2 regions of the Anoxybacillus andreesenii genome follow, and region 2 is predicted to be linked to the other one. Evidence: a T-box and tRNA genes for the amino acid it is inferred to sense, from the RefSeq annotation. Region 2 holds a T-box; the other holds one or more tRNA genes.
The links. The T-box of region 2 lies ahead of ileS (isoleucine--tRNA ligase). A T-box ahead of a tRNA ligase gene usually reads a tRNA of that ligase, here a tRNA-Ile.
Positions count from the first base shown of each region.

Region 1: it has a tRNA-Ile gene. The T-box ahead of ileS (isoleucine--tRNA ligase) is inferred to sense a tRNA for this amino acid. The anticodon was not compared.

Region 1 is NZ_JAUSTU010000040.1:430-9,085, reverse strand. It holds gene menD (2-succinyl-5-enolpyruvyl-6-hydroxy-3-cyclohexene-1-carboxylic-acid synthase) at 1-733, opposite strand, end outside; gene J2S07_RS20640 (isochorismate synthase) at 738-2,141, opposite strand; gene J2S07_RS20635 (1,4-dihydroxy-2-naphthoate polyprenyltransferase) at 2,521-3,453, shown strand; gene J2S07_RS20630 (hypothetical protein) at 3,682-4,125, shown strand; gene J2S07_RS20625 (IS3 family transposase) at 4,049-4,990, opposite strand; gene J2S07_RS20620 (HTH domain-containing protein) at 4,990-5,421, opposite strand; gene J2S07_RS20615 (DUF1801 domain-containing protein) at 5,904-6,323, opposite strand; tRNA gene J2S07_RS20610 (tRNA-Glu) at 6,509-6,580, opposite strand; tRNA gene J2S07_RS20605 (tRNA-Ser) at 6,585-6,675, opposite strand; tRNA gene J2S07_RS20600 (tRNA-Asn) at 6,679-6,753, opposite strand; tRNA gene J2S07_RS20595 (tRNA-Ile) at 6,908-6,984, opposite strand; tRNA gene J2S07_RS20590 (tRNA-Gly) at 6,994-7,067, opposite strand; tRNA gene J2S07_RS20585 (tRNA-Phe) at 7,076-7,148, opposite strand; tRNA gene J2S07_RS20580 (tRNA-Asp) at 7,311-7,387, opposite strand; tRNA gene J2S07_RS20575 (tRNA-Met) at 7,426-7,499, opposite strand; tRNA gene J2S07_RS20570 (tRNA-Ser) at 7,666-7,758, opposite strand; tRNA gene J2S07_RS20565 (tRNA-Ile) at 7,795-7,871, opposite strand; tRNA gene J2S07_RS20560 (tRNA-Met) at 7,888-7,964, opposite strand; tRNA gene J2S07_RS20555 (tRNA-Ala) at 7,986-8,061, opposite strand; tRNA gene J2S07_RS20550 (tRNA-Pro) at 8,072-8,148, opposite strand; tRNA gene J2S07_RS20545 (tRNA-Arg) at 8,156-8,229, opposite strand; tRNA gene J2S07_RS20540 (tRNA-Leu) at 8,258-8,343, opposite strand; tRNA gene J2S07_RS20535 (tRNA-Gly) at 8,350-8,424, opposite strand; tRNA gene J2S07_RS20530 (tRNA-Leu) at 8,451-8,535, opposite strand; tRNA gene J2S07_RS20525 (tRNA-Lys) at 8,572-8,647, opposite strand.
Region 2 is NZ_JAUSTU010000009.1:98,884-107,539, reverse strand. It holds gene J2S07_RS11080 (RluA family pseudouridine synthase) at 1-701, opposite strand, end outside; gene lspA (signal peptidase II) at 673-1,167, opposite strand; gene J2S07_RS11070 (hypothetical protein) at 1,239-1,526, opposite strand; gene ileS (isoleucine--tRNA ligase) at 1,732-4,497, opposite strand; T-box leader at 4,564-4,797, opposite strand; gene J2S07_RS11060 (DivIVA domain-containing protein) at 4,841-5,353, opposite strand; gene J2S07_RS11055 (YlmH family RNA-binding protein) at 5,452-6,225, opposite strand; gene J2S07_RS11050 (YggT family protein) at 6,292-6,555, opposite strand; gene J2S07_RS11045 (cell division protein SepF) at 6,562-7,005, opposite strand; gene J2S07_RS11040 (YggS family pyridoxal phosphate-dependent enzyme) at 7,016-7,687, opposite strand; gene pgeF (peptidoglycan editing factor PgeF) at 7,693-8,511, opposite strand; gene J2S07_RS11030 (YlmC/YmxH family sporulation protein) at 8,587-8,656, opposite strand, start outside.

The DNA of each region.
Region 1 (8,656 bases), on a different contig from region 2:
CTAAGGTAGTGACAGCCTCTATGAACCCGTCCTGCTCGATAGAACCACATACAATTATCCCTCTTGAGTAATTGCTTAAATGATTCCCGATTCTTTCTAACTGCTGGGATGCTAATGTAGGGATGCCACGGTCAATCATGACATAGCCATTCTCCCGTTCAGATACCTGAAATAAGTCTTCTCGCTCAAGATTCGGAACCAACGGCTCTCGAAACGGGAAATTGAGATGAACGGGCCCTGCTGGGGCTGCAAGGGCGGTTGTTGCTGCCCTTGCACAGACGGTTCGAACATAGCGCTGCTGTTCCTCTGTTTCCTCAGGAAGGGCCATCTCCACAAACCACTTTACATGATGACCATATAAATGAATTTGGTCGATCGCTTGTGGTGCACCAACATCCCTTAATTCATGAGGGCGGTCCGCCGTCAGAACCACCAGTGGTACCCTAGAATAATGCGCCTCTACAATGGCAGGAAAGTAATTAGCTGCTGCTGTTCCAGATGTACAAAGAATCGCTACCGGCTGTCCCGATGCTTTTGCCATTCCTAATCCAAAAAAGGCGGCAGATCGCTCATCCACATTGATATGCACACGTAAATCCGGGTGCTCTGCCATTACCATCGCCATGGGTGTTGAACGCGAGCCTGGACTTACAACGACATCCCTAATTCCTGTGTGCACAAGCTCTGAAACAAAAGCTGCGATATAAGAAGTTAACGCTTCTTGATTACTCATTTTATTAAAAACCTCCAAGTGCCGAAAGCATGGGGCGAAACTTAATCTTTGTTTCGACATACTCGCTATCTGCATCAGAATCCTGAACGATGCCACATCCTGCAAAAAGGGATGCTTCATTTTTTTGAATGAGCGCTGAACGAATCGCTACCGCAAATTCTCCATTGCCAGCGTAATCTAACCAACCAATCGGAGCAGCATATAATCCACGATCCAACGCTTCAATTTCCCGTATTTTCTCAACTGACGCCTTTTGAGGCAGACCACCTAGCGCTGGAGTTGGATGAAGGGAATTTACAACCAGTAAAAGGGAACAATCTGGATTCGCAATTCCCACCACAGGAGTGTACAAATGCTGAATATCTCTCGTCTTCAATAAAGTTGGTTGTTCCGGTAGACGCACTTCGAGACATTCCTGCTCCATCGCCTCTTTTATCATTTCCACCACATAATGATGCTCAATTAAATTCTTTTGATCATTTAATAGAATTTGACCGAGCTTTGCATCCTCATCCTCTGTTTTGCCTCTCGCTATAGAACCAGCAAGGCATGTAGAAAACAGTTGGTTGCCTTCTTTCTTAACCAATCGTTCTGGGGAAGCCCCTAAGAAACAATCCCCATTTGATTCAAAGGCAAAGATAAAGCTACCTTTTTGTTCCTCAAGCAGTTTGTTAAGAACACCTTCTATCGAAACCTCATCATGAAAAATCAATCTAAGCTCTCTTGCTAGCACAACCTTTTTTAGCTGGCCATTTTTTAATTCCTCAACAAGATTTCGAACGGAGTTTTTCCATTCACTAGGATGGACAACTTCCTTTTCTTCTATAAGCCTTGATTTTGCAAATGGTTTCACTAGAGATGCTAGTGATAATAATGAGTGACGCTCCTCAAGAACCTGATCAACGATGGATAGCTGATCATGTTGGGTACAAATGATGTTCGTTGTCAAATAAGCTTGCCCTTCAATGATCGAAAGCAAATATTTAGGCACATGAAACAATGCATCTGGGTATTTTGACCAGAGGCTTGTCTTTTCTTTTAGGGGGTCAAAAGAAAAACCTCCAAACATGATAGGCCCCGTCCCCATTTTCTCCTGCTCTTTCAGGATAATGGCTTCACTGATTAAGCGATTCCATTCCATTTGTGTTTCAGTAAAACGCTCGTTTCCATTAATCGATTGAATCTGTTTGCATGTCCCCATTCCTACTAGGACCGTCTCCTCAGTAGGATCCTTCCAAAAGAATCGTTCCCCCATATACTTTTCTATTCCTGCCGCAAAAAAGGAAAGAGGCTCTATATGATCGACTTTTTGAACTTCACTTACTAATACGGGAACTAAGCTTGTTTTTGCTCGTCCTAATGCCTGCTCAATTCCTATTTTTAGCTCCGTATTTAGCAACGTTACCAAAAAATCCCCTCCAATTAAAAAAGGCTCTATTCAAATAAAGCAATGTGTATATAAATTCTAAATAGCCACCATAAAAATCATACCAGTCTTTGCTCGGTTTATCTAGATTTCAAACCTATTTTAAAATACACCTCAACCTCATGAAATGTCAATGAAAGCTACAAAATCGACCTAGTTTTTTCCTTATTATTATATAATACTGCTTCATTGGCTATTCAGGTCCTATTACACCTCCATGGCAATTCCATCCTCGAATAACTGTAAAAAGACATTGACACTCTCTGTCAGTTTGCCTAAACTTGAATTTGGATGTTATCAATATTGGATTGATAATATAGTTATTTATATAGATATCATGCTTTTTTTAGGGGGAGAAAAGATGCAAACAGAAACGAAAACTAGTTATAATCCTGTTACTCCCAACAAAGGCTGGAAGGTCTGGTGGAAGCTGACAAGGCCTCATACACTAACAGCTGCTTTTGTTCCGGTCCTATTAGGAACTGCTTTAGCCATTCACGAGACAAAGATTAATCTAGGGCTATTCTTTGCCATGCTAGTTGCCAGTCTACTCATCCAGGCCGCTACAAACATGTTTAATGAATACTATGACTATAAACGGGGCTTGGATAATGAGGAGTCAGTAGGAATTGGAGGTACCATCGTAAGAGATGGTGTAAAACCAAAAACGATCATGCAAATTGCCTTAGGTTTATATGGTGTTTCAATCTTAATCGGTGTTTATATTTGTATGAATACCTCATGGTGGCTTGCTGCCATCGGGTTATTTTGCATGATTATTGGCTATCTCTACACCGGTGGTCCACTGCCAATTGCCTATACGCCATTTGGTGAAATTTTTGCCGGCTTTTTCATGGGAATGGGCATCATTCTAATTAGCTTCTATATTCAAGCTGGAACGATCACGGTAACAAGCATTTTAGTATCGGTTCCAATCTTCATACTTGTCGGAGCTATTTTGCTTTCAAACAATATTCGTGATCTCGACGGTGATAAAGAGTTCGGACGAAAAACCTTAGCTATTTTATTAGGTCGAAAAAAGGCCATTTACTTATTAGCTAGTATGTTCACTGTTTCATATATATGGGTATTTGTCTTAATGATGATGAGCTATTCATCCGCATGGATGGCCATTGTCGTACTCAGTGCACCGAAAGCTATCCAAGCAACCAAAGGCTTTATCGGCAAAACGATACCGATCCAAATGATGCCTGCGATGAAGGCAACAGCACAAACGAACACGATATTTGGATTTCTATTATCAATCGGATTATTTTTAGACTACTTCATTTAAAAAAGCTTCTGGGGAAACTCCCCAAGCGTTCTCTTCTGGGCAGAAATAACATATGAATTCACAATAAATTAGCAAAGAAAAAACTGCGATTTTATATTAAAGTGGACCCCATGTCAAGGACACTTTGAAAAAAACTACTAACTTTTATTGCTCCTTCCTCTTATGGTTGTTCCATAGGAGGAGTGGTGACAAGTTCAGGCACACGCTCAAAACTAAGAACGTGTGCCTTTGTTATCCATTAGAAATATGAAGAGACATTATTTATCAAGTTTGAAAGCATTAGAGTTTTCTGTTTTTCAAGAAGAACATACCTTACGAACCTACCCCAATTGGATGGTAAGATATTTTGAATCTCTAACAGAAAAGGAACAATGGAAATACTTTCTCGATTATCGGAAAGTGGCTGATCAAATGCTATCCGAATCATATCTTATCGATCAATTAAAATGGATATTAAAGTTTCCATCCATCGAATTAGAATATGATTTATACGTACAGGCTCTATTAGACCCTGATTTTTACGAAGGGGACGTCTTTCGGCCAGGAAAATGGGACAAACTACATGAAAAATATGTAACACGATTCCAACAAGAAATTAGTCTTGTAGGGGGGCAACAGCAGGAAGATTTGGTGTCTTCACAAGATGAGCCAGAGGATACACTCCCGTTTTAATAAAAGCTGCATATTGATTAGGGGATAACTTTGCGAGATCCCATTGATACCGTTCGTTGTTGTAATAATCCATATAGTCATCGATTTTGATAGAAAGAGATGCAAAAGTAAGTACGCTGCTCAAATTCCCTAGCTCGTCCTTCATGTGACCAAAGAAAGATTCTTGCGGTGCATTGTCCCAACAATTCCCTCGACGTGACATGGATTGCCTTAATTCTTTATCATTCAGCAGCGATTGAAATTGCACACTGGTATAGTGTACGCCCTGGTCGGAATGGATCAGGGTTTTCTGTTTTCTAGGAATCGCGTGATGTTCAATTAATTGTTCGATCATTTCTAAAACAAAATCCACTTCCAAGGATTCACTCAGTGCATAAGAAAGAATTTGATTGGTAAACGAATCTTTGATAGTAGCTAAATAGGCTTTCTGACCTCGTCCAAAGTAGAGATAGGTAATATCCGTGAGTAGGACCGTTTTGGGACCATGGGCTTTAAATTGGCGATTTAAATGATTAGGCTTCGTTGCATGTTCATGCCTAGCTTTGGCCATTCGTTTATAAGGATTAGGTTTTCTAATCGGACATACGAGGTTATATTTATTCATCAGTCGTTGAATCTTCTTACGGTTCATCACGATTCCCATTTGAAGCAAACGCATATAGATGCTTCTTGATCCCTTCGCATATCCGCGATATTGATAGACTTCTAGAATCAATTCAAAATCAGCGCGATCTTGTTCCTCTCGCTCATTACGTCGCTTTTCCTGTTCCAGCCATGCATAATAGCCTGAACGAGAAACGTGGGCAATGTCACAGAGCCACTTGATATTCAAGAGGTTATCGTCTCTTTCCGTTAATTTTTGGATTAGTTGATATTTTTCTTGGGCAAAGCTTTGATTGCTTTGCGATTGATAAAATTCATTTTTTTTAAAGCTTCAATTTGTTGTTTTTGTAAGGCGACTTGATGTTTGAGATAGGCTATTTCCTCACTAGGCGTGCGCTCTTTCGTTTGAGGACGTCCAGAATGTTGGGTGCGTAAATCCGTAAAACCTTCTTTTCTATTCGACATTTTCCGTATCCTGCGAGCAAAGTTATCAATTCTTTGTTTACCCACTACCTTTGTATCAAAGCCAGCTTCCCTAAAAATTTGTGTGGGAAGTTTCCCGCGGTGCAGTTCATCCATAAAATGTTGCTTAAAGACCTCGGAATACGTAATGGCTTTGTTGGAGACTTTATCCACGTAAGGATTCCTTCTTAATTCTTCTAGCTGTTCATCCGAAAAATAATGCACCCCCATATTATCAACTCCCGCTTATAATGATTATAAAATAAGTATACGACAAAGAACCCTATAAAACAGAATGGATAAGTAGTTTTTTATCCGTGTCTATTTTATAGGGTCCAGTTTATATTAAAAATCGCAGTTTTTTTTCGTTATTTATCAACTGTTTACCGTGTTTGAAAAATAAACAGAAAAATTCCGTTTATATCGGAAAATATCCATATTTCCCTAAAAATAAGGGGAGGTTTTCCGTTTACCTTATCCAAACCTTTGGATTTTGACCTATTTAGAGCGGTTAATCGGAATTTTTCAGCTTATATCTGCTTCTTAAGCCTCTCTCTTATGCATTAATCGGAAATTCTCCGCCTATGAATATCATACCTTCACAAAAATCCACAATGAATAACAATGCGAGTAAGTGTGCGATTTTGTATGCGATTTACTTATTTTATACCCTTCCAGAGAACCCGTTTAGGAAACTTCCCCAGAAGCTTTTCTTAATTTGGATATTTTGTTTTCAAGAAATGAACCGATTGTTCGATTAATTCCTTCAGTACATCTATGTTGATATCAGCTAGCTTATTTATGTAGACACATGCTTTGCCACTTGTGTATTTTCCAAACCTCTGCAATATCTCATCTCTTTGATTATCTCCAGTTGCAAAATATAAACTAATTTTGGCCTTCCTTGGTGAAAAGCCAACTAACGGTGCATCGCCCTCATGACCGGAAGCATACTTGTAATGATAGGAACCAAATCCAATAATACTAGGCCCCCACATTTTTGCCTCATAGCCCGTTACTTCCGAAAAAATTTCTAATAACTTGTAGGCATCTTCTTTTTTCTTTGGACTTTCTACTGATTCGATGAACTCCACAACACTATTATCGGTTTCCTTTGTCTTCTGCTCGTACATTTCCTTCCACCCCTCACCAGCTTCAAGATATATCATTGTACATTCTTCACAAGAAATGATAAAGCTATAACATAATCTTTATGGACAAGTTCCTAATCATCTATATCTATTTCTGCATTTGATTTAATAATCCTTTAAAAAGCATAAAAAAGGCTGCCGACACATATTGTCGACAGCCTTTTTTATGACCCCTACGGGATTCGAACCCGTGTTACCGCCGTGAAAGGGCGGTGTCTTAACCGCTTGACCAAGGGGCCAATATGGCGGAGAAGGAGGGATTTGAACCCTCGCGCCGGTTACCCGACCTACACCCTTAGCAGGGGCGCCTCTTCAGCCACTTGAGTACTTCTCCATATGGCTCCGCGGGTAGGATTCGAACCTACGACCGATCGGTTAACAGCCGATTGCTCTACCACTGAGCTACCGCGGAATAACATTAATTATCTATACTCCCTAGTATTCCTTAGATTGTCCTCATCTCGGGAGGCTAATTCAAGTAGCAGCTCGATGAGTACAACTCGAAGCAAAATCATGATGCTTCGCTCGTTGCTCTACCACTGAGCTACCGCGGAAAAATTTATTCATGGTGGGCCTAAATGGACTTGAACCATCGACCTCACGCTTATCAGGCGTGCGCTCTAACCAGCTGAGCTATAGGCCCATATCACATTGGAGCGGGTGATGGGAATCGAACCCACGACAACAGCTTGGAAGGCTGTGGTTTTACCATTAAACTACACCCGCAAAAATGATGGCTCAGGACGGAATCGAACCGCCGACACATGGATTTTCAGTCCATTGCTCTACCGACTGAGCTACTGAGCCATTAAAGTATATATTCCTCTATTAAAACATCTTCGTCCATCGTCCTCATCTCAGAAAGATAACCCAAGAAGCAACTCGATGAGTACGCTGGATGCTATTTCTCAGAAGCTTATTCATCGTGCTCTACCGACTGAGCTACTGAGCCATAAAAAAATATGTAAATGGCGGTCCGGACGGGACTCGAACCCGCGACCTCCTGCGTGACAGGCAGGCATTCTAACCAACTGAACTACCGGACCAAGATGAAACTAATGAAAGGAAATATAAACTTCCTTGATTGCGGGGACAGGATTTGAACCTGCGACCTTCGGGTTATGAGCCCGACGAGCTACCAGACTGCTCCACCCCGCGATAATAATATAAAAGTTTTGTGATCTATGCGCGCTAAGCATACGTTAGACTGTCCTGACCTTAGAAAGCGTAAGCAAGTAGCAGCTCGGTCAGTACAACTCGTAGCTTATTCGATGAAGTAACGCTCGTTGCTCCACCCCGCGATAATAATATTTAAAAAACTTAATGGAGGAGGAAAGGGGATTCGAACCCCTGCGCGGTTTGACCCGCCTGTCGGTTTTCAAGACCGATCCCTTCAGCCGGACTTGGGTATTCCTCCGTATTATAGAAAATTATTGTTTTCCACAAAAAACTCTGGTGGACCTTGTAGGACTCGAACCTACGACCGGACGGTTATGAGCCGTCTGCTCTAACCAGCTGAGCTAAAGGTCCAATATTTTATTGGATTTGGTAGCGGCGGAGGGGATCGAACCCCCGACCTTACGGGTATGAACCGTACGCTCTAGCCAGCTGAGCTACACCGCCATATACAATTATTCGAAAAAATGGTGGAGCCTAGCGGGATCGAACCGCTGACCTCCTGCGTGCAAAGCAGGCGCTCTCCCAGCTGAGCTAAGGCCCCATCTTATTAATGGTCGGGAAGACAGGATTCGAACCTGCGACCCCTTGGTCCCAAACCAAGTGCTCTACCAAGCTGAGCTACTTCCCGTAAGAAACGCGCCCGAGAGGAGTCGAACCCCTAACCTTTTGATCCGTAGTCAAACGCTCTATCCAATTGAGCTACGGGCGCTTGGTAGTTTTTAAATTTTAAAAACTGATGCCGAGGACCGGAATCGAACCGGTACGGTAGTCACCTACCGCAGGATTTTAAGTCCTGTGCGTCTGCCAGTTCCGCCACCCCGGCAAAATTTGGAGCGGAAGACGGGATTCGAACCCGCGACCCCCACCTTGGCAAGGTGGTGTTCTACCACTGAACTACTTCCGCAATTATAAAACATTTTTTGTTATAAATGGTGCGGGTGAAGGGAGTCGAACCCCCACGCCTCGCGGCGCTAGATCCTAAGTCTAGTGCGTCTGCCAATTCCGCCACACCCGCAAATATTAATAGTATTTTCGCAAGAGCGAAAAAACATGGTGAGCCATGAAGGACTCGAACCTTCGACCCTCTGATTAAAAGTCAGATGCTCTACCGACTGAGCTAATGGCTCTTTACAATA
Region 2 (8,656 bases):
TGGGTTCTTCCTGTTTCTAACTGACATTCCACGAAAGTGAAATTCTGAAAGCGTTCCAGTACCTGAAAATGTGTAACCGCATGCTTGCCATTATCTACAACCGTCATGCTTTGTCGATCTTTCGGATCACGAGCGATTGGTGCGTTGATCGTTCCATAATCATGGGGAATATTTCCGTGAACAAGAGCCCGATATTTTCTTGTTACCGTCTTTTCTACAAGCTGATTAACAAGGCTTTCGTGGGCCAAGTCATTTTTCGCAACCATTAATAGACCAGATGTGTCTTTATCAATTCGGTGAACAATCCCTGGACGGAGTACCCCATTAATCCCAGATAGATCCTTGCAATGAGCCATTAGCCCATTAACAAGGGTCCCTGTCAAATGACCAGGGGCAGGATGCACAACCATTCCTTTTGGTTTATTCACAACGACTACATCCTCATCCTCATAATAAATATCGAGATTCATTTCCTCTGGAATCACATCTAGCACTTCAGGCTCTGGGATTAGAATCTCAATAGCATCATTCATGCTGACCTTATAATTTGTCTTAACTGCTTTTCCATTGACAAGGATATGGCCTTCTTTAATCCATGCCTGTATCTGTGTTCTCGACCACTCTTCATTCAAAGAAGAAAGCACCTTGTCAATTCTTTGACCAGCCTCTTCCTCAAGAATGATGTGTTCCTTTTTCTCCATGGGACTTCTCCTTTGCTTGTCGCTCTTCGCGAAACATTTGTATCATTAGTAATGCAACCCCTACCACCAGGCTTGAGTCCGCCACATTAAAAATAGGAAAATCATAGCCAAAAATATATGTATTCACAAAGTCAACCACTTCTTTACGGAAAACCCGATCAATGAAATTTCCGATGGCTCCACCAAGCATTAAGCCAAGAGATACACCTAGCAATCCTTTTCCTTTTGCAAACTTTGCCATATAATAGACTATTCCGATAATAACAATAATGGTAATGACATAGAAAAACCACATTTGTCCTTGTAGAATTCCCCATGCGGCTCCTCGGTTTCGATGGGAGGTAATGTATAGGAAATCCTCAATCACCTTAAAGCTTTCCCCTATTTCCATATTTTTCACAATCAACCATTTTGTCCATTGGTCCAATGCAATAATGAGCAGTGCAATTATGTAATAAAAAAACACAAAGGTAACCTCCAGCTCCAGCGTAATTGTTACCTTTGCATTTTAGCATACTACACATAAAAACGATAGCATCATGAAAAAATCGGTTTACAATAATACCTGTTGATTTCATTCACATCTTCTATGGATTTAATTGTTGGAACCATGTATAAATAAGCATCAGGTATAAGTTGTCCCGAAAACTCACAAAGTCCAAACTTACCTGCTTCGATTTTCTCTAAAGTTTCTTCGATATCCTTAAGTTCTTCCTCAACTATAGGCGCAATCTCTGGTGAACATTTTTCATGTATAAGACTTTCCAGTAATTCGTTTTTGATCGTACGGAGTTCTGAATAGAGCTTTTGTAGGTTGGCTTCCATATCTTAACCTCCGTGTTCAATTTTGTTTTAGATTTTGTTTTCACTTATTATCTCCGAAGGTCATTTTCTGACACAGGAAAACATTTGACATTGAGCACAACGATTTACGGACCTGGAATAATCCCCCTATAATCTATTATATAAGAGCATGACTAAAGATGTTAAAAACCCTCCGGACAGACGTGTCGGAGGGTTTTGTTTTATCCTAAATATGATAATGTTCTTTTACTATATGGGCACAACGAGGACATACTGTTGGATGATCCTGATCCTGTCCAACCTCAGTTGTCACAACCCAGCAACGTTCACAGGTTTCACCTTCAGCCTTTGAAACCACAATCGCAGCTGTATCCAGCTTAAGCGCTTCTTCAGGTGCCCCTTCGTAAGTACCAGCAACCTCAAAGCCAGATACAATAAAGATTTGCTGTAGATTCTCAGAGATAGAATCGAGCAAGTCCTTTGTCGCTTCGTTTACGTATAGGCTAATTTTTGCCTGTAACGACTTACCAATTACTTTGGCATTTCTCGCTTCCTCTAATGCCTTAAGAATATCATCACGAAGTTCCATAATTTTTGTCCATTTGTCAACAAGCTGCTCACTATTAGATAATTCCTTGAAAGTAGGCATATCGGTTAATTGAACACTTGCCTCTGTAACGTTTGGAATGTATCCCCAAACCTCATCAGCTGTATGAGGAAGAATAGGAGTAACAAGCTTTGTTAGTACGACCAAGCATTCATAGAGTACAGTTTGAATAGCCCTGCGCTCTTGATTATTTTCCGCTTCAATGTATAAAACATCCTTGGCAAAGTCTAGATAGAAGGCACTTAGATCAAGTGTACAGAAATTGTTAATCGCATGATAAATCGCTGAATATTCATAGTTTTCATAAGCATTGAGCACATTTTTAATCAGGCTATTTAATTTTACTAAAATAAACTGGTCCACTTCTCTTAAGTCTTGATATGCGACCTTATTGGTCTCAGGGTTAAAATCTGCAAGGTTACCGAGTAAGAAGCGGAATGTGTTGCGGATTTTGCGGTACACCTCTGCCACCTGTTTAAGGATCGCATCTGATACCCTCACATCTGCCTGATAATCAACAGAAGCAACCCACAGGCGTAAAATATCGGCGCCAAGCTGGTTCATGACCTTAGCAGGTAAAATCGTATTTCCAAGTGATTTACTCATTTTTCTACCTTCTCCATCAAGAGCAAAGCCATGGCTCAGCACTCCCTTATAAGGTGCCTTACCTGTGACAGCAACAGCTGTTGATAAAGAAGAGTTAAACCAGCCACGATACTGGTCAGAGCCCTCTAAATAAAGGTCTGCGGGACGCTGTAGGTCCTCTCTTTCCTCTAATACAGCTTGATGGGATGAACCGGAATCAAACCAAACATCCATAATATCGGTTTCTTTCGTGAAAAGACCATTTGGACTTGACTCATGGGTAAAGCCTTCTGGCAGTAAATCCTTCGCTTCACGTTCGAACCAGACATTTGAACCATGTTCACGGAATAGATTTGAAACTTGCTCGATAGTTTCGTCCGTAATGATTGGTTCACCATTCTCACCGTAGAATACAGGAATTGGTACGCCCCATACACGTTGACGAGAAATACACCAATCGCCACGGTCTCTTACCATATTGAAAAGTCTTGTTTCTCCCCAAGCAGGTACCCATTTCGTTTCTTTAACCGCTTCAAGAAGCTCGCCCCGGAAATCCTTAATGGAAGCAAACCATTGAGCGGTAGCACGGAAGATGACCGGCTTTTTCGTTCTCCAATCATGCGGATAGGAGTGGGTGATAAAATCTAATTTTAACAAGGCTCCAACCTCTTGAAGCTTTTCCGTAATTGGCTTATTCGCAGTGTCATAGAACAAACCCTCGAAACCTTCCGCTTCGCTTGTAAAGACCCCTTTATCATCCACTGGACTTAGGACATCAAGGCCATATTTCTTTCCAACAAGGAAGTCGTCCTCCCCATGTCCTGGAGCCGTATGAACACAGCCTGTTCCTGCATCAGTCGTAACATGCTCGCCAAGCATCACAAGAGAATCTCGATCATAGAGAGGATGTTTGGCAACAATATACTCTAACTCAGAACCCTTAACTGTTTTTAAAACAGATGGATTTTCCCAACCAAGTTCTTTTGCTACAGTCTCCAAAAGGTCTTTTGCGATAACATATTTCTTCCCGGAAGCCTCAACAACAACATAGTCTAAATCACCGTGTACCGTAATTCCTAGATTCGCTGGAATCGTCCAAGGAGTTGTAGTCCAAATGATAATTTGCGTATCAGTATCTAATACATCTTTGCCATCCTTTACATCAAATGCCACATAAATGGATGGAGAGCGTTTGTCCTTGTACTCAATCTCCGCTTCAGCAAGCGCCGATTCACTGGATGGAGACCAATAGACAGGCTTAAGGCCTTTATAGATATAGCCCTTTTTCGCCATTTCACCAAAAACCTTAATTTGCTGGGCCTCATATTCTGGCTTTAACGTAATATAAGGGTTTTCCCAATCTCCTCGAACCCCGAGGCGTTTGAACTGTTCGCGTTGGTTATTAATTTGCTCATTAGCATATTCTTCGCAAAGCTTGCGGAACTCCGCAACAGAAAATTCTTTTCTTTTCACACCTTTATTTGCTAACGCCTGTTCGATCGGAAGTCCATGTGTGTCCCAGCCCGGAACATACGGAGCATGGTATCCGCTCATCGATTTAAAACGAACGATAAAGTCCTTCAAAATTTTATTCATTGCATGACCCATATGAATGTCGCCATTTGCATAAGGAGGTCCATCGTGTAAGACGAACATTGGGCGCCCCTTTGTTCGATCCTGAACCGCTTGATAAATGTCCATCTCTTTCCATTTTTCCTGAATCTCAGGTTCCCTCTTTGGCAGGTTGCCACGCATTGGGAATTCCGTTTTTGGCATTAACAATGTGTCTTTATAATCCATTTCCTTTCCTCCTAAAAAACTCTCTTACTATTCTTGCCAATAAAAATAAAAAACCTCCTCATCCCAAAAAGGGACGAGAAGGTTTAAATCCCGCGGTACCACCCTAGTAGATAGAAAAATCTATCCGCTCAATAAAATTCGTAACGTGAATGACTCGCCAAAGCCTAATAGCAATGTAATTACGTTCAGCCCGGTACTCAAGGGTGATCTTCCAATCCTTCATCTACGTCGAACTCCCACCATCTTCGACTCGCTAAAGTAGTACCAGAAAAATTGTACTGTCCCTCTCATTGTATTAATTATCATTATAATACCGTATTATATGCTTTTTCGGTCTTTTACGTCAAGCTAGGGAATCTTCTTCTGCAGATTTTAACTCGGATGCATCGACCTCATATTGTAGTAAATGATCCCAATCATCATTATTCAAAAGGTCTAGCTGTGCTTCAATTAGCATCTTAAATCTCGTGCGGAAAACCTTCGATTGCTTCTTCAGATCCTCTATTTCAAGGGCAATTTTCCGGGCTTTAGATAATGATTCATTAACGATTCTATCAGCATTTTTCTCCGCTTCCTTGATGATCAGCTTTGCTTCCTTTTGCGCATTTCTCTTCACTTCTTCAGCTGCTTCCTGTGCGATCACAATCGATTTATTCAAGGTTTCCTCAATGCTAGAGAAATGGCCCAGACGTTCATTCAAATCATTGAGCTTTTCCTCCAGCTCTTTCTTTTCACGGATAATAATTTCATAATCCTTAATCACTTGATCAAGAAATTCGTTTACCTCATCCTCATCATAACCACGGAACCCTTTATTAAATTCCTTGTTATGTATATCTAAAGGTGTTAATGGCATAAGGCCACCTCCAAAATTATTATAATCCTATGTATTTTCGATTATATGCAAATATTCGACATAACCATAGCTTTTCCTGCATATTTTTTTAATTTCCCCTATTTTTGTTTCCCAGCCACAATCCGCCATTTATCCTTCTTTGTTTTCCCTTCCAAAGAAACAAGCTTGGCTCTCCCATAGCCACGGACGGAGAGAATATCCGCCACATCACAGATAAATCCGGAATTCTCGATGGTTGTCCAATTCACCTTCACAAGCCCATGCTTAATATACTCCTGAGATTTCTGCCTGGAAATATTGAAGATTGCTGATATGACCGCATCTAATCGAAGCGATGAAACTGTAGCTGACAGCTCAATCCAGCTATCACTTACAAGAATCCCCTCTGTTAAAGGAACTTCCTTCAGAGTAACGGAGGCACGTCCAATTTTTGTGAGCTGAAGCTGAATATAATCACTAACCTCTTTTCCCACCAAAAACTGCACACGCTCATTCTTGACGAGGATATCGCCGAATTTCCCTCTCTTTAATCCTAATGACATCAGACTTCCAAGAACCTGAGGATGTTCAATCGTGATAAATTTCGCTGGATAGTCAACTTCAAATAATTGAATTTGAAAATCACTTTCCTCGACGGTGTAATAGTCAGGGAAAATAAGGGCTCTTTTTCGTTCATTTGAAACAAGCCCACCAGAAAAATCAACCTTAACATCTGACTGCGTACCGATGATCGTTTGAACAATCTGCTGCTCCCTCGGGTCTAGGAAATCGGTGAGCTTGGGGCTATAAGAATTCTCCACATATTCCTTCCATTCTAGAACTTGATCGATAAAGTCATGCTCTTCACTGCGGAAATGCTGATAAATATTCATTTCATCACCCTTAGAAAGTAAAAAAGGGGAGTCAAATTGAGCCCCTTTTTTCAATCATTCATAATCTTAAATTACCCATCTAAACACTTGCTCTAGCCCATATCCAGCGAAACGTAAAACCAATATCGCCACAATCGGAGAAATATCAATCATCCCAATCGGCGGGATAATTCTACGAAAAGGCTCTAAATAAGGTTCACAAATTCTTGTCAAAAATTGTCCTATTGATGTTTCTCTTGCATTTGGGAACCAGGACATCAAAATATAGATAATGAGCGCCCATGAGTAAATATAAATTAGGTTAAACAGTATAGAAAAAACAAATCCCATGTGAAGCTACCACCTCGAATCTTCAAAATCTGTTTCTTGGAGTATTTGTGAAATACTTCCAGATACCTCCACGTTATCTGGAGTACAAAGGAAAATATCAGTACCAATTTTCTGAATATCGCCACCAATCGCATAAACCGTTCCACTTAGAAAATCAACAATCCGCTTCGCCTGATCGCGATCAATTCGCTGCAGGTTGACGACAACGGCACGGCGATTCTTTAATTGATCCGCAATATCCTGTGCCTCTGCATATACACGCGGCTCCACTAAAACAACCTTGGATGACTTCTGCACACTTTGCAGACTCACCACATTCTGTTTTTGCACTGCAGGCTGATGCTTCTGTGATCTCGCAGGTGGCACCTCTTCCTCATACATTTCTTCATCATCATAATCATATTCATCATCAAGAAAAAAGAATGTCTTTATTTTAGACTTAAGACTCATCCTTACACCTCTATTCACCGACTAATGCGGTCCCGATTCGAACCATTGTTGCACCCTCTTCGATGGCAATTGCAAAATCATTGGACATCCCCATAGAAAGTTCAAGGCATGGTGCATAGTCCAAATTCAGCTCTTGTATTTCCCTCTGCAAATTCTTTACAGTTCTAAAGCAATCCCTCAGCACCTGCTCATCATTCGTGAAGGGTGCCATGGTCATTAAACCAACTACTCTTATTTTTGAAAAATCATTCAGTTCTTTAATAAACGGAAGTACTTCTTCTGGAGCAAGCCCATGCTTCGATTCCTCTTCAGATGTTTTCACCTGTACAAAACAATTGAGCGGCTGATTTGCCCGTTTATTAATTTCCTTTGCCAAGGATAATCGGTCCAATGAATGGATATAATCGACCTTGTCAATGATGTTCTTGACCTTCCTAGTTTGGAGGGAGCCGATAAAATGCCATGTAGGCTTGTCCCCAAGCGCCTCCCACTTTACCTGAATTCCCTCTTCCCGGTTTTCACCAAGATGAGTGATCCCTGCTTCTAGTGCTTCTTTTGCTCGCTCGATCGAAACATATTTCGTTACAGCGATAATTGTTATGTCATTTGGATTGCGACCCGCTTTTTCACAGGCCTCCGCAATTTGTTTGTTAATTTGAGTAAGATTATCTGTGACTTGCATCTGAACTATTGCAAATCCTCCTTCCAAGCAAGAAAGCTCATCATGCGACCAGTTTTTCCCTTATCACGCCGGTGAGAGAAAAATTGTTTTTCTTGGCAGCTGGTGCATAAATCTGATACTTGAATATTTTCTTCCTTAATACCTGCCTTCATCAAAATCAAGCGATTTGCTTCTTTTAAGTCAAGCTGGTATTGATTGCCACTAATTAGATTATATGGTTTTTCTTCGACATCTTCTAGTCTATTTTGAACAAATTTGATAACGTAGTCGTCCACTACATAACAATTTTCGCAAATTGATGGACCAATCACAACAAAAATGTCTTCTGCTCTTATATTCTCTTCCTCAAAGACACGAATCATTTCGCTTCCTATCCCTTTAACAGTGCCCTTCCAGCCCGCATGTGCTAGACCAATTGCATGAGCTTTTGGCGCATAAAAGTATAAAGGCACACAATCAGCATAACACATCGTTAAAAGGATGCCAGATTCCTTTGTGAAAAACCCATCTGTGCCTTTGAAGGAATCTGAGTATGATGTCGCTCCTCTTCCTGCGTCTTCCACTGTGACCTTCATGATCCTTGCATCATGAGTTTGCTCGGCAGCAATCCAGCGATTTAGGGGGAAGTCAAGAAGCTCCGAAACTATTTTTCGATTATGTAAAACGGAATCGGGAGCATCATTGACATGGTATCCTAAATTTAAGGTAGAAAAACCCCCCTCGCTTCTCCCACCATTCCTCGTTGTAAATCCAGCCACTAGATGATCTTTCATCCAGTCCTCAATTAGATAAAATGATTCATTCTTTAAAAAGAATGGCTCCATGTTTTGTACCCTCATTCTGTTTTTATATAGTGTAACACAGAAGACACTTTCCTCACAGTAAAACTAATTTAAATTCTATTCTTCAATATATTTGATTTCCGCTATATCTTTATAACGAACTAGGATAACATCCTCTCCTACCTTG